Regions from separate parts of the Sporomusa sp. 246TCP1 genome, predicted to be linked through region 4. Evidence: riboswitches for the same ligand, from Rfam matches in the RefSeq annotation. Region 4 holds a riboswitch; each other region holds the start of a gene.
What was found. Region 4 has a riboswitch for cyclic di-GMP ahead of AC1ECB_RS00710 (GumC family protein). Riboswitches for the same ligand answer to the same signal wherever they lie in the genome.
Positions count from the first base shown of each region.

Region 1 (4,053 bases), 2.8 Mb from region 4:
AAACATATACTGAACTAGTTGCACTGGAACCGGTGCGAGATATAGAATTTACACTTGCGCCTCTCCCCACCATTCAGGGCGATGCTCTAATGTTCAAGCTTCTTGTACAAAATATTCTTTCCAACGCCTTAAAATATACGCGCCATAAAGCAAAAGCGTCTATCAAAGTCACAGCTACACAAACTGATACTGAATTTATTATTGCACTTCAAGATAACGGCGCAGGTTTTGATATGAAATATTCAGCCAGATTGTTTAACATATTCCAAAGACTTCACTCCAATAATGAATTTGAAGGTTCTGGCGTTGGGTTAGCAATATGCCAAAAAATACTTAAACGACACCATGGCACGGCATGGATAACAGGAAAAGTCAATGAAGGAGCCAGCTTTTATTTTAGCTTAAGAAAAAAACCTTAAAATAACAGGCAGAAAAATAGCCTCCGCTTTTAAGTGAATTTTCCATGTAATATATATCTAATTACAAATTAGTAGGAGAGTGATGAAAAATGGCCCACTGGCTTGCCAAAACCGAACCGGAAAGTTTTAGCTATGCTGATCTGCAACACTTGGGGCGTGATCGCTGGAATGGTGTAAAAAATTTTACCGCACTAAAACATATAAAAAACATGAGACTAGGTGACCAGATCTTTATTTATCACACCGGCAAGGAAAAGGCAATCGTCGGTGTAGCGGAAATAGTCTCTCCCCCCTACCCCGATCCTGATGAAACCGATAAACGTTTTATTGTCGTAGATGTTGAGCCTCGATACTCCTTAGACCGGCCTGTAACTTTAAAAGAAATTAAAGCTACTGCTACTTTCCAGAAATGGGATCTTGTGCGTCAGTCACGTCTCTCAGTTATGCCTGTTACACAAGAACACTGGGAATTGATACATTCAATGGCTAAGAACTATTCCCTGTAATATTTCCTCAAGTTTTTTTTGCGTTCTTGTCGATAGATAACCATATAACCAGCTATTGTTGCACCGGCAAATAACACCAAGATCCCAATTGTTAAATAGTACAGCACCTTTAACACTCCCATTCAAGCCATTAATACTATTTATCACCCAACCCCTGTAATGCATAATTCTTCTTGTTGCAGATCCAAAAGTTTGCCATTTTGTGTACAGACAACTGGCTTGGTAAAACCTCTGTCTCTGGCATAAAAGGCAATAATATCTGCTTTTTGTCCATTGCTTAAAATCACACTGCTCCCTATAAGATAATCCCGCATATTATCCATGAAGGTCAAGCAGAAAACAGGTTCAAGCTTTTCAAACAAGTCATCTGCCAATATATCAAGCGCCTCAAACGGCGTCATTTTACGACGGTATACCCGATCGGATGTTATCGCATCATAGACATCAGCAATAGAAATAATTTTGGCCTCAGCACAAATTTCATCGCCGATAAGACCAAGGGGATATCCGCTACCATCCATCCGTTCATGGTGCTGCCAAATTCCGAGTTTAATATTCTCAGGAATTCGAGCATCTTTAAGCACTTGATAGCCATCCTGAGGATGCTTCTTAACGGCGGCAAATTCTTCATCAGATAAACGTCCTGGTTTATTTAGTATGGACAAAGGAACAATCAGTTTGCCAATATCATGGAGCAGGCCGGTTAAAATTAGTTTTTTCAACTCAGTACCTTTGTAGTTGCACCACTTACCCAAAATTCCGGTAATTATAGCAACATGTAAGGAGTGATTAAAGGTATTCTCACTATAACATCGTATATCATGCAAATGCTCCAAAACTCCAATTGTTTCTGCCAAAAGGATAATTTTTTGATCGACGAGTTCCTGCATTTCGGCAATTGGAACCTCTCTAAATTTTTTAATATGTCTAAATGCATGAACAATTTTATCAATTGTTTCAGTATAACCCTTTGCAAACTCAGTCTTAGTCATATGAACAGCAATTACTTTCTCCTGCATTTTCTCAGTGGAATCATCAATATTAATAGCTGGCACCCCCCAATTTCGAAGGCTGTCTATTTGCGATTGATTGAGAACAGCTCCCTGGGTCAATAATTTTATAAACCCATCCCCAGCTATCACATCCCTACCTGTGCACATGCCAGGAACTAAATCTTTTGTAAAAATTAAATTCATGCGCAGACCCCCTGGTAATACATGACTATTAACAGTCAGCATCGATAATTATTTAAGATCAAAGTTAGCTGGTCTCTGTCTCTTCCTCCAAGTTCGTATTTCGACATAGTCTGTTGCATTTTGGAATATACTTTTTGGGGGATAAGCCTTTGAATAAAAATATGACAATATCAGACAAAATGCAACCAATCCTATTAAAATGATATATAGATTTTCCATTACTATATTCATGCAGTCCTCCTTGTAATCATTTTTGGAAAATAAATGGCACCAATCTATAAACAGACTGATGCCAACATGTACAATTCTTTACGAATCGGCAACCTGGCAGTCCTAGACCAATCTGTCCTTAGACCCATAGCTTTGCGTCCTCATCTTTCGATAAGTTTGCCTAGAAAATTTTGTATGATTATGTATATTAACGGAATTTCAGTTGTAATTTTACACCAAGATAAACTAATAGTCAACGTACTAATTAGGACTAAAATCTCTGTTTCTAGGATATTAGTCCCATTTTGTCTAGCATTACTTTACATAACACATATTTTCTAATCCTCAGCACCTCAATAATTGCCATAAAAGCACATTTTAGCCCTCAAACAGTGCTTTTTTTGTTTTTCTACAAAATAATAATGTATGTAACATAAACTTATCACAAATGCCAGTAAATGTCAATTATTCGATTAGATAAAATAATTTATCTAATCGAATAATTGCTCTCTGTATTAGAATAGTATGGTAATTATTTACTATTACGAAGTATACTGCGATAAAAAACTATCTCCAGCAAGGAAGGAAGCTGTCAAAATCATTATATGACAAAAAAAGACACTTTCAAACATAACGGTCGCGAGTGTCACGGGGACATGAGTGTCACGGGGACAGGTCCATCGACACACCATTGCTATTATATTGCTTCCTCGTAATGTCTGCCTCTCTTTTATCTCAGTTTTGTAAATAATAGTTAAGGATTTCTACATCAGTTGCTTTCATACCATCGCAGCCCAGCGACCAATATTTTGAAAGAATGAGAGCCCGAAGGCTCTCATATAGTTGCGTTACTTCTTACCTATCACCAAGCTTACGTTGAAGAAAAAGCTTAATTGTCGGATAGCCTTTTCCCAAACAAACCACGTAATTGCTTGGCTTCTATATTGTCAAAAGGGGTTTTGCTGTCAAATTTGCAACCGAAAAGTTCCATAAACTTGTAGTACTTGTATCAGCACCTACAGCACCTGCCTTGAGTATTTGTTTAATATCCTGAGTGCTTTTGATTAAACCGGCAGCAATTATTGGTTGCTGAAAATGCTTTCTGATTTGTTCATATACCTTCAACACCGCTACCCCTGGCATAATTTCTATAAAATCTGGTTTAGACTGACGCAAAGCATTGATTCCACTGATTACCGATGGCGTATCATGAGCAAAAATACGTTGAGCTGTCACAAGACCTTCTTTATGACCTGTCGCTACTAGTTGACCGTTAGGAGTAACAATGCCATCTACGTCGGCTTTCTCTTTTAGATACTTGATGGCAACCTTATCTCTTGCCATGCCGCCAATCATATCAACATGAACCAATACTATTTTCTTATGTTTACGCAATTGCTGACTTATTTCAACAATATTGAAAATATCGCCTGATGAAATCATTACTATTTGAACATTACTATTGATTACAGTAGGAAGCATCTCCGGTTTTTGCAGTGAAGCAACAATCGGGCACACTTGTAGTGCAGCCATAATTTTATCTTGAGGAAGCATATCATCTCTTCCTTTCGCAATTTTCAATCACTTACTATGTCTTAATTCCGGATAATAACTAATAATCCTTTTAATAATTAAGAAAAAAATTATTATATCCACACATAGCGCCAAATCAGGCGGAGTAAACTCTCCGCCTGATTTGGCTATGTTTCAGCTTAGTTGCAA
Region 1 covers NZ_CM170492.1:3,381,704-3,385,756, forward strand. The annotation lists gene AC1ECB_RS16055 (hybrid sensor histidine kinase/response regulator) at 1-419, shown strand, start outside; gene AC1ECB_RS16060 (EVE domain-containing protein) at 509-925, shown strand; gene AC1ECB_RS16065 (HD-GYP domain-containing protein) at 1,069-2,121, opposite strand; cyclic di-GMP riboswitch class I at 2,437-2,523, opposite strand; gene AC1ECB_RS16070 (glycerol-3-phosphate responsive antiterminator) at 3,271-3,885, opposite strand; gene AC1ECB_RS16075 (anaerobic glycerol-3-phosphate dehydrogenase subunit C) at 4,044-4,053, opposite strand, start outside.
Region 1: it holds a riboswitch for cyclic di-GMP, as region 4 does, so the genes downstream of both, AC1ECB_RS16065 (HD-GYP domain-containing protein) here and AC1ECB_RS00710 (GumC family protein) in region 4, are expected to answer to the same signal.

Region 2 (4,053 bases), 1.2 Mb from region 4:
GCAGCAGTCAAGCTTGCTGTGGTTATTGAGCCGGAAGTGCCGCAACTTATCAGTGACTATACGATTGAGGGCCGGAAAGCTGTCAATATTCTATCTGATGCCTATAGTATGGCGTTGATGCGGGTAGGGCAAGACCAACAGCTTGTTAGTATTACCAAAGCAGATGTCTACCGGGTAGCACAGGTTAGCCGTCTGTCACCCTATGTAATCCGCAAGGCAGCAGCTACATTGGAAGTAGGTAAGGTATTTGGTCTTGGGGTCAGTGGTTATCTTGGTTCGGTGTTGGAAATTGAGGCTGTAGCATTTCCTGCAGAAAAAGGCAAAGGTAGTATCCGGTTTAACGATACGGCCGGTAGTATGGCCAAAGACTCGGTATTTAACGCAGCTGCGGTTGTTAGGAAACTTACTGGCCAGGACCTGGCTAGCTATGATTTGCATGTCAATATCATTGGCGGCGGTCGCATTGATGGTCCGTCCGCTGGTACAGCGATAGTTTCGGCCATTATTTCCGCCATTACTGGTAAACCTATTCGCCAGGACGTAGCCATTACGGGAGAAATCTCTATTCAAGGCCGGGTCAAGGCGGTTGGTGGTGTATTTGAAAAGGCCTATGGTGCCAAACAAGCCGGTATTGCGACGATGATTATTCCACAAGAAAACAAGGCAGATATTCCAGAAAATCATTTGGGGCTTGTTATTCGGCCTGTTGTCACAGTCGAAGAGGCCATGGCAATTTTGTTTGATGAAATTGAGGTTGCTAGCGCCTAGAACGTTATTATATCGGAAAAGTCGCGCTGAAACAGGTAAGCAATGTAGTACTATGCCTGGATAAGCGTGGTTTTTTTTATTAAGTGAGGAGAAATTACATGATTGACCGCGTTCCCCCCCAAAATGTTGAAGCTGAGCAGTCGGTACTGGGCGCTATGATGATTGAACGCGAAGCGATTTCGAAGGTATCCGAAATCATAAGACCAGAGGATTTTTACCGCGAGGCACATCGTCTGATTTATAATTCCATGATGGAGTTGTTTAATAAAAATGACGCTGTGGATTTGGTAACCGTTGTTGAGATATTGCGCCGGGATGAAAAGCTGGAGGCTGCCGGTGGCATTTCTTATGTATCCGCCCTGGCTAACAGTGTGCCGACCGCGGCAAATGTCATGTATCATGCCCGGATTGTCGAAGAAAAAGCACTGCTAAGGCAGCTTATTACTACTGCCACTTATGTAGCTGGTATGGGTTACGAAGCCAATGAAGAAGTGGCTGTCATCATGGATAAGGCGGAGAAGATGATTCTGGAAGTCTCCAAGCGCAAGGTTGGTCAGGAATTCGCGTCGATAAAAAATATTATATTTGATGTATTTGACAGGGTTTCTGAGCTGTATTCCTCTAAAGGTGGTATTACTGGTTTGGCAACAGGCTTTAAAGACCTGGACAAGCTGACATCAGGCTTGCAGCCTTCAGACCTTATCCTAATTGCTGCCCGTCCCAGTATGGGTAAAACGGCCTTTGTTCTTAATATTGCCCAGAACATTGCTATTAAGGAAAAACAAGCGGTAGCCTTTTTTAGTCTGGAAATGTCCAAAGAGCAGCTGGTACAGCGGATGCTCTGTTCGGAGGCTCCCATTGATGCCCAACGCCTCCGAATTGGAGAGCTTGAAAATAACGACTGGGATAAATTGGTGCGGGCTGCTGACCGTTTGGCGGCCGCCCCGATCTTTATTGATGATACTGCTGGCATTACCATTATGGAGATGCGCTCCAAAGCCCGCAGACTCAAAATTGAACATGATCTAAAGCTTATAATCATTGATTATCTCCAGCTTATGCAAGGTGGCACCGGCAGTTCACGCAGTGAAAACCGCCAACAGGAAATTTCTGAGATATCCCGATCGCTAAAGGCCTTAGCCCGAGAGCTCAAGGTGCCGGTTGTTGCCTTATCTCAGCTTAGCCGGGGCGTAGAATCCAGACAGGTAAAAAAACCAATGCTCAGTGATTTGCGCGAATCAGGTTCACTTGAGCAGGATGCTGACATTGTCGCCTTCCTTTATCGTGAAGATTACTATGAACCGGAAACGGAGAACAAGAACATTACCGATGTTATCATTGCCAAGCACCGGAATGGTCCTGTTGATAGTGTCCAGCTGTTTTTTCACAAGCAATTTACAAAATTTAGTGATTTCTCCAGATTGCCTGGTTAGTACATACCCTGTTATGTGGCTGTCTTAAATTGGAGAGTTATGGCTAAATATGTAGGATTCCGCGGTTTCAGAGCAGTAGTAAACTGATATGAGATAGTAGAATTTAGAGAATTAACAATAAAATAACAAAAAAATATATTTATGAACATAAATTCGACAGTAAATGATAAAGCGGCTGTTTTATAATGAAATAAAGATAAATATTTGGTAAATTTGTCGAAAGGCAAAGACACAAAGCTATGGGTCTAAGGACGAAGAGTCTATGATTGCCAAGCCGCCAACTAGCGTATGGTTGAATTAGAGACAGGCGTTAGTCTGTCTTCTTTGTTGCCCATTTTAAGCATAATTCAGACTGTATTACGAGCAGGTGTCTAATAAAATAAAAATGATAACAAGGAGTTGCTGGAGTGCTTGAGTCATGTTTTGATAGTGATGGCTGTGTTAACAATGAAGAGTTTGAAAAAATCGCAAGACAATATAATAAGGTGATCTTGCGATATCTCAAAACCTATTACTTGCCTGGTGGGGATTATCACGATCTGTATCAATGGGGCTTAATTGGCTTATATAAAGCTGTGCGCCATTTTGATGAGCAACGGGGAAAATCGTTTCGGATGATAGCAGAACTTACTATTAAAAATACAATCAAATCGGCTGTTACCATGTATAATCGCAAAAAGCATTGTTTTCTCAATGAAGCTGTATCGTTGCATGGGGTGCCAGAATCACCCGGTATAAGCCTGGAGGCGGTATTTATTGATACCAAGCAAACAGACCCAGCTGTTCTTATTATCGAAGAAGAAATGGTAGAACGAATTGAGGATGAGCTGGAACACAGTTTGTCCTGCATGGAAAAGCAGGTCATAGATCTATATATTGCAGGTTATAAGCAACGCGAAATCGCTAAAAAGCTGAATGTACAGGAAAAGGTTGTCGATAATGCGATCCAAAGAGTTCGCAGCAAAATGTCATTGAAGTTGAAGGACAGGGGTAACTATAGCAGGAAAACCGGGCAGCTTAGTAAGCTCGGGTAGCGATAAATCTTGTTTAGGTGGTAATGCTGTACCTGGAACAAAGTTTAAATTAGTAGCAAATAGGCAGGCACTTTTTCATCAAAAGTGTCTGCCTGTCTATCCGTAAGATATCTTTTATGGTTTGCTTTACAACGCCGCATTGCAGTACAATAATTTTAGTATACCGTACGCGGGATAGTAAAATTTGCGGGGAGGCTTTTGATTAATGAAAAAGGTTATTAACAATGCCGAGCAAGTAGTAGAGGAAATGTTGCAAGGGCTGGTTTTGGCTCATCCTCAGTATGTTAAACGGGTAGCAGGGTTTGATGTACTGGTGCGCACCAATTCACCAGTACAAGGTAAAGTGGGATTAGTTTCAGGCGGCGGCAGTGGACATGAGCCATCTCACGGCGGTTATGTAGGGCGCGGGATGTTGGATGGTGCGGTAGCTGGTGCTGTATTTACCTCGCCAACACCTGATCAAATATATGAGGCTGTTAAAGCCGTTGATGGCGGGAAAGGAGTATTGCTTGTCATCAAAAATTACACTGGTGACATTATGAATTTTGAAATGGCCGCCGAAATGGCAGCAGTAGATGGCGTCAAAGTGGCCAAAGTGGTTGTTAATGATGATGTGGCAGTAGAAAATAGTACTTGGACTACCGGACGGCGTGGCATTGCCGGTACTGTATTTGTACATAAAATTGCCGGTGCTAAAGCTGAGCAGGGCGCGAATTTAGCCGAGGTACAAAAAACAGCAGAAAAGGTTATTGCCAATGTGCGTTCCATGGGAATGGCGTTATCGCCATGTACGGTACCGGCGGCAGGCAAAACTAGTT
Region 2 covers NZ_CM170492.1:4,975,578-4,979,630, reverse strand. The annotation lists gene lonC (Lon family ATP-dependent protease) at 1-768, shown strand, start outside; gene dnaB (replicative DNA helicase) at 867-2,201, shown strand; cyclic di-GMP riboswitch class I at 2,398-2,483, shown strand; gene AC1ECB_RS23640 (sigma-70 family RNA polymerase sigma factor) at 2,609-3,235, shown strand; gene dhaK (dihydroxyacetone kinase subunit DhaK) at 3,441-4,053, shown strand, end outside.
Region 2: it holds a riboswitch for cyclic di-GMP, as region 4 does, so the genes downstream of both, AC1ECB_RS23640 (sigma-70 family RNA polymerase sigma factor) here and AC1ECB_RS00710 (GumC family protein) in region 4, are expected to answer to the same signal.

Region 3 (4,053 bases), 2.4 Mb from region 4:
GGTAAGATTTTTTCTATTGAGGATGTCGATAATGATTTTTTTCTTGAAAGGCCGGTTGATGCCCTTGTTGATTTTTCGGATTCTTCAGGGGTTTATTTATATAGAAAGGCAGCGGAAGCAGGAATTCCAATAGTATCTGCTATTTCAAAATACGAACAGGAGGAAATAGATCTGATAAAATCTCTTGCAAAGTATAATCAGGTACTATATTCTCCAAACATTACGTTAGGAATTAACGTTTTGATGGTAGCAGCTCAAATTTTGCAAAAAATAGCCCCTCACGCAGATATTGAAATTGTAGAGGAACATTTTAAAGGAAAACGCGAAGTGTCTGGAACGGCAAAGAGAATTGCGAATTTACTAGGTCTCAATGAGGAAGAACACCTAAATTCTATTCGTGTTGGTGGAATTGTTGGGCGTCACGAGATCATCTTTGGGATGCCTAATCAGACTATACGGTTGCAGCATGAAAGCATAAACAGGGCAGCCTTTGGTCAGGGGGCTATTTTTGCAGTGAAATGTCTTATAGGCCAACCTCCAGGACTGTATACTATGGAAACAATAATTGCAGAGATGTTTAGACAAAATATTCCGGTATATTAGATTGCTCTGAGACATAATCATTTAAAGTTAATTAAAAGAAAATGACCTGATACAAGAAAGGGTTAGGTAAGATATGCGCATTGTAGTTGCACCAGATTCATTTAAGGGTAGTGTGTCAGCAGTGGATACTGCAAATGCCATTGAGAAAGGAATTCGTCAAGTTTTTCCAGAATCAGAAGTCATAAAGCTGCCAATAGCTGATGGTGGGGAAGGAACAGTAGAAGCCTTAGTAACGGCTACTGGCGGTCAAATTATAGTTAAACCTGTAGTCGGACCGCTTGGTGATATGGTAGATGCCCTTTGGGGTATTGTGGGAGACGGCGAAACGGCCGTTATTGAGATGGCGTCTGCCTCAGGTTTGCCTCTTGTACCTAAGGATAAGAAAGATCCCCGTATTGCTACTACCTATGGTACAGGAGAATTAATTAAAGCAGCTCTTGATAGGGGTCTAAGAAAAATCATTATTGGTATTGGCGGCAGTGCTACTAATGATGGCGGCAGCGGTATGGCGCAGGCATTAGGAGTAAAATTCCTGGACGCTAAAGGACATGAACTTCCGTACGGAGGAGCCGCTTTAGCCAACCTGGATTGTGTCGACATGTCGGGAATTGACATACGGCTTAAGGATACAAAGATCATGGTGGCTTGTGATGTAGATAACCCTTTGTGCGGACCAAAAGGTGCATCTGCTGTGTATGGGCCGCAAAAAGGCGCTAGCCCGGAAATGGTTGTCCAGCTTGATGAGGCTTTGCGGCATTTTGCCGGAAAAGCACAAAAGGCAACAGACAAAGAGGTAGCAGAATACCCAGGAGCAGGTGCCGCCGGTGGACTTGGTGCCGGATTCCTGCTTTTTACCAACGCTAAACTGAGGCCAGGCGTGGAAATTGTTCTTGAGGCCATTAACTTTGAAGCGATAGTGAAATCGGCTCAATTTGTGATCACTGGTGAAGGACGCACCGACTTTCAGACGGCTTTTGGCAAAGCCCCTGTAGGAGTGGCTAAATTAGCCAAAAAATATAATGTTCCTGTATTGTGTATTTCAGGTGGCTTGGGACAGGGACATGAAGAGGTGTTAAAACAGGGGATTGACGGAGTGATGAGTATCGTTCCCGGCCCGATGTCTTTAGATGAGTGTATAGAGCGCGGAACAGAATTAATTGAAAAGGGAGCGGAAAGGCTTTGTTATATTGTTAAAGCAGGCATGCAAATAGGAGGACGGAATTAACATTTTAGCTAGACTTGTCATATAAATGGTGGTAAAATTTACATGAAAATAGTTGAATGTTAAGCAAACTCATTGAAAAATGAGGACGCAAAACCGTGGGTCTAAGACAAAAATGTTATGGCTGCCAGGTTGCAAATTGAGTTAGAAACTCTAATGCAATCTAGTAGCCTATTAATTTTGAAAGGAGTGGGTCAAATGCTGTAGTGTTTCAACCTATTATTTTTTCTGATAAGGTTTTCATGACCTAGTATAACGAAGAAATGGTATTGACTATGAAAGAAGGCGCGAACTGCATGTTTAAAAATCTAAACACAGCAACAAAAATTATCAGCCTTATTATAATAATGGCTATTGGAATGGGATTAATCGGTTTTACGGGTTTCTACTTTAATCAAAAAGCAAATACGGACGTGACTAAAATTTATGAAGATAATTTACTGCCGATCAAATGGATAAATTCATTTAGAGTCAATATTAGAGCTGGAGAAGCTATTACTGTACAATTGATATTATTAAATATTGGTAAAGATCAAGAACAGAAATTTACTCAACAGTTTGTTAAACTTAAAGATGAAAATGATGGTATAATGGCTAATTATGAAAAAATGAATCTTGATCTGGCCGAAAGAGAAAGAATTTCCCAAATAAAAGAAGCATTAAACTCATATAGAATCGAACGCCAAAAATCTTTAGATATAGCATCTACTGGACAAAAATTAGATGCCTACGAATACTATAGGAATTATGCTTTACCTCATCTCAATACTATGAATAAGCTCTGTGACGAACTTGCAGAAAATGATGCTAAAACAGCAGATGTGATAAACATTCAGAATGATTTGGATTTTGCTTTTGCTAATAAAATGCTTATTTGTATCCCGTTAATATCCATGATACTTGCTTTAGGATTAGGATGGTGGGTAGCAACAATAATATCCAAACCACTTACTGCAGTAGTTGCCAATGTGCAAGAGATTGCGAATGGAAACTTAAACGTACAGGACATTAGCTTTGATTCTAAAGATGAGGTAGGTCAGCTAACTAAAGCTGTTAATAGTATGGCTGAAAATCTTCGAATTCTTATAAAAAATGTAGCTCAGACGGCGGAGCAGCTAGCGGCTTCATCCGAACAGTTAACAGCAAGCGCGGAACAATCTGCACAAGCTGCAACCCAGGTAGCTTCAACAATCGCAGAAGTAGCGAGTGGAGCAGAAAAACAATCAAAGGCTATTGATGATACGTCAATTACAATTAACCATATGTCGGCCAATGTCCAACAAGCGGCTGCGGACAGTAGCGTTGTGGCAAGCACTACAAACAAAACAGCTGAAACGGCACAAAATGGTCTGGGGGCTATCGCCAAGGCTAACGAACAAATGAGCAGTATAGAAAAAACAGTAAATAATTCCGCAATTGTTGTCGCGAAGCTAGGAGAGCGCTCTAAGGAAATTGGACAAATTGTTGATACTATATCTGGTATAGCCGGGCAGACGAATTTGCTTGCTTTAAATGCCGCCATAGAAGCCGCTAGAGCAGGAGAACAAGGTAGAGGTTTTGCCGTAGTTGCAGAAGAAGTTAGGAAACTTGCAGAGCAATCCCAAGAAGCCGCAAAACAAATAGCCGATTTAATTGGCGAAATACAACTTGAAACAGATAGCGCGGTTGCGGCTATGACTGACGGTACTAAGGAAGTAAAAAGAGGAACGGAAGTGGTAACTTTAGCGGGTCAGTCTTTTGATAATATCGCCAGTCTTGTGACTGAGGTTTCTGAACAAGTTAAAGAAATTTCTACTAATATGCAACAGATGGCAACAGATAGTCAGCATATTGTTTTAGCAGTAAATAAAATTGATACTATAAGCAGCGAGGCGCTTGGACATACACAAACTGTCTCAGCAGCAACAGAAGAGCAATCAGCATCTATGGAAGAAATTGCAGCTAGTAGCCAGAGCCTGGCTAAAATGGCAGAAGAATTACAACATGAAATCCGGAAATTTAAAATCTAGGTCAACCTAGTCTTAATGCGCTGCGCATTGCGCATACTAGGCTTAAATGTTATAGGAGTGAAGTATATGCGCTTTGTACCTAAACGAGCTTTTTTTGAGCCTCAGGCGTTAGAATTTCCGCTTGGCAAAAAGATCTATGATAAATTGCTGGATTTATCAGTGCCTATTGAGTTAACAGGGTCTCATAACCGTGTTACCGGCATTCCGGGGAAAAACCAA
Region 3 covers NZ_CM170492.1:2,499,628-2,503,680, reverse strand. The annotation lists gene AC1ECB_RS12000 (4-hydroxy-tetrahydrodipicolinate reductase) at 1-603, shown strand, start outside; gene AC1ECB_RS11995 (glycerate kinase) at 677-1,828, shown strand; cyclic di-GMP riboswitch class I at 1,881-1,965, shown strand; gene AC1ECB_RS11990 (methyl-accepting chemotaxis protein) at 2,122-3,834, shown strand; gene splB (spore photoproduct lyase) at 3,901-4,053, shown strand, end outside.
Region 3: it holds a riboswitch for cyclic di-GMP, as region 4 does, so the genes downstream of both, AC1ECB_RS11990 (methyl-accepting chemotaxis protein) here and AC1ECB_RS00710 (GumC family protein) in region 4, are expected to answer to the same signal.

Region 4 (4,053 bases):
CTTAAAGAGGCAGGAAATCGGTACTATTCACGCATGTCATTGTACGGATATAGATTCCAAAATCAAGTTAGCTCAGGTAGCAGATGTTAAGGAAGTTGGTGTAGGCCTGGTAGTCGAATATTAGCCTTACTGATTGCGTGGAAATAAAAAAATTTCAAGAGAAGGAAGTTGCGTATTTGCGTGGAATTGTTTGGTATCAAAATATGGAGGAGGAATGCAAGTGAAACTTTTTATGCATTACAGGAGGCTGCTCTGGCTGAGCGTTTTTACGCTTATGCTAAGTTGTAGTCTGCCTCAGTCAGTGTCGGCAAATGATAATGGTTTGAAGTACACTATTGTGGTATCAAGTTTTGAGAATCGTGCTAACTGGAAAGGACAATTTAATCTGGGCGATGCATGGGGTGCTGTTTTGACCGATATACTCAACCAGTCTGGAAATTTTATTGTTCTTGCTGAAAATGATATGCGGCAGGCGGCAAGTAATGAAAGTAACTCCAATCCTCACGTAATTCCGGCGCAGCTGTTGGTAAAAGGAGTTATTACTCATGTGCAAGATACAGGCGGTCAGGCAGGTGGTTTTGGCATTCATGGTATTTATCTAGGTGGCGCTAACTCAAAGTCTGAAATCAATATCACGATGTATGTTGTTGAGGCCGGTACCGGACAAGTGTTAGCCTCCAAGAGCGTTGTTGGTAAAGCAGTAAAAGGTGGAATAGTTGTTGGCGGTCGCGGCGCGGTCTTTGGTAATTATGGTGCTACCAATCTGGGGAAAGCTGTTGAAGATGCGGCTACACAGGGTGTAGAATGGATGAAAACTCAATTGCCTAAGATCAGGTGGACTGGTGCTGTGGTAATGAATAATAATAGTAATATATATATTAACAGAGGGTCACGTGAAGGTATTACGGTCGGTCGGGAATTTGTTGTGGGTTCTGCTAAAATATTGAGAGATCCTACTACAGGTGAAACTCTTGATGAAATGGTAACAGAAGTGGCTCGAATTCGTGTAGTCTCTGTCAAAGAAAAGGTTGCTATCTGCGAAGTGATTTCCGGTAGCTCTGATAGTATTGAGCAAGGTATGAGAGTGACATTGCCATAAAGAACAAGTAAGGCTGGTTGAATAATACAAATTGACAAGATATAGATTCACCGGTAAAATATAATTAGGAAACTAAAGGATTTGGCATACCCGCTGAAAGGCGGCGACGCAAAGCCGTGGGTCTACCGGCGTAATGCCTACGACTGCCTGGTTGCTCTTACAAATAGTTATTTGTGAGTGTTACCAGGCATTTTTATTTTCCAGATAATACAGTCTTCAATCTGTGATGCGAAATTAAAAACATATATAGGATAACTGAAGACAATGTCGAATTATAAGGTATTGAGATATAATACGAAAAATATTGACGGTGAGCAAGGTGAAGAATAAAATATGCATAGAGATAAGCAGAAGATATATTGCTATTAACACAGATTTTTACAATATGTAACTCAGGCAGTAATGGCAACTAACGAGTCGTCACAAAAATGTAACGATTAACCAGGGGGCCTCAATGGACAAACAGTTAGATTTACATGGCTTATTATCGATTGTAAGGCGCCACCGAAACTGGGTATACACCAGTTTTTGTATAGCGATAATACTTGCTATCATATTAAACTTGATGCCGCCAACTTATGAGACAAAAGTTACAATTCGCGTAAAACCGACTGCAAGAAGTGTGACAGATGCTGGCGGGGCAGCGTGGCAGTCAGAAGAACTGGCGCGGCAGAAAATGTATACTTTTGCCGAATTAATAAAGAGTCGATCGGTCGTGGAAGCTGCGATTGGTAAACTCGGTGCAGATGAACAGGCGTCCCTTCGTTATGAAACTGTTATCGACCGAATTACGGTGCGGCCTTTAAAAGATACGGAGATTTTGAATACTTTCGTTTTAGCCGGCTCCCCACAGGAAGCACAAAATTTGGCAAACGCGTTAGCGGTCGCTGTTAATGAAATGTCGCTGGATATTGCCCGGGCGGAGGGTAAAGAAACTCGAATTTTTATCGGGGATCGTTTGGCTGAAAAAAAACGTGAGCTTGATGAAGCGGGAAAAGCATTAGTGGACTATAAAAAAAACAATCGGATTGTTGCTATTACCGAACAGGCCAGGGCGTTTGTGGAACGTCAATCAATCTTAAAAAAATTGGATACCGAGAATCAATTGGTGTTGGGAGCAGCGTATGCTAAACAAAAAACGCCTGATATCATTGTCGATACACCTGTTGTGCAGTTGTATCGGAACCGTTTGGCTGAACAAGAAGCCGAATTGGCGGGATTGTCGAAAAGCTTGACCGACGAGCATCCGCGTGTAGTTAATCTTAAGGCTTCCATCGCTGAGAATCAAAAGAGGCTGCAAACCGAACTTATACGCATCGCAATAGGCGAGGTATCTTTAGGTGAAACCCAGAGAACAAATTTACAACGCATTACCTCCCAGGAAGAAAAAGAATTGGCAAATCTTCCCGCAACAGAAACTCAGTTGGCGCGTTTAATGCTTGATTATTCGGTTGCTGAAAGTGCATATGCCACCTTAGCGAAACGCTATGAGGAGGCCCGGATCAGTGAAATTATGGAATCGGCTAACCTGCAAGTTATTGACATGGCAGCGTTGCCGGAAGACCCGGTAAAGCCTAAAAAAATGTTTAACTTATGTATAGCGGCTATTATGGGACTTTTTATTGGTACAATGGCTACATTTTTTGTTGAATATTTTTATAAAACAATTGATACAGTTGCCGATTTGCAGCATTACTTATCTGTGCCAGTGATTGGTGTTATTCCCAAAGTGGGATCTCGCTCCCAAAGCTGGACTGGCAGTAGGAAAGCAGACGGTGAAAATCATGGATAAGCGGTCACGAATGGATGGGCGGTCCCGAAAGGATAGGCGGTCCCGAAAGGGTGGGCGGCCACAAGGTAAGCAGGCTCGCTATGTGATTTCAGACAGGGAACAATCTCCGTTTGCAGAATCATTTCGGGTTTTGTGTGCCAGCATCCGCGATGCCAAACCCCAAGGGAAAGTACAGACGGTTTTATTTACCAGTGCTAATTCTGGTGAGGGAGGGGCAATGGTTGCCGTTAACTCGGCCACGCTGCTGGCGTATGCAGGGTATAAGGTGGTTTTAGTTGATTGCGATCTTCGTGCACCTATCGTGTATGATATCTTTGGATTGGAGAATACTGGATTAACAAATCTCATTCGGAATGAAGTCTCTCAGGAAGACATTTTGCAAGATTCCAGAATTTCCAATTTGAAAGTTGTGACCTGTGGTCCACTGCCGTTAGAATCCGTTACTATCTTGTCTAATCCCAAAATACGTGTCTTATTAGATTATTTACGTACTCAGGCGGATTATATTTTTCTTACCAGCTCGCCTATTTTAATTAAAATGGATGCTGTTATTTCAGATGCCTGTGTTCTAGCTTCAAAAGTAGATGGTGTTGTGCTGGTCGTCGATAGCCGGGCAGTAAAACCTCAAAATGCAAAAAAAGTATTGGAACTGTTACTTGGTGCTAAAGCAAATATTATCGGTACAGTACTAAATGATGCGATTGATTATTGATAAATGCGCCATTGACTGGTGAATAATAATTCCTTTTAGTGAGGTATAAGATTAGCCATAAGGGTGGTAGGATGGAAAATTATTGATATGAAACAGATGCCGAAAACAGTATTGGGAAATTTTAGTGCAGGCTTGATGGGAAGGCTTTCGACCCAAGTTATTTCGTTTATAATGGTTATCTATTTGGCGCGGGTATTAGGCCCGGAGTCTTATGGCGGTATCAGTGTGGTGCTTGCTGTTATAAGCTATTTTAATTTGTTGGCAACCTTTGGATTGCCGATGGTAGGAATACGCGAAGCGGCTCGTAAGCAAAACCATTGCGAAAAATCAATAAGTCAAATACTCTCGGTGCGTATTTGCCTGGCCATACTATCTTATTTCTTGTTACTTGCTTATGGATGTTTTTTTATTTCCGATACTTACTTGTTTTATTTACTTTTGTTATACGGT
Region 4 covers NZ_CM170492.1:143,550-147,602, forward strand. The annotation lists gene AC1ECB_RS00700 (MBL fold metallo-hydrolase) at 1-124, shown strand, start outside; gene AC1ECB_RS00705 (CsgG/HfaB family protein) at 221-1,099, shown strand; cyclic di-GMP riboswitch class I at 1,173-1,258, shown strand; gene AC1ECB_RS00710 (GumC family protein) at 1,554-2,891, shown strand; gene AC1ECB_RS00715 (CpsD/CapB family tyrosine-protein kinase) at 2,974-3,603, shown strand; gene AC1ECB_RS00720 (flippase) at 3,691-4,053, shown strand, end outside.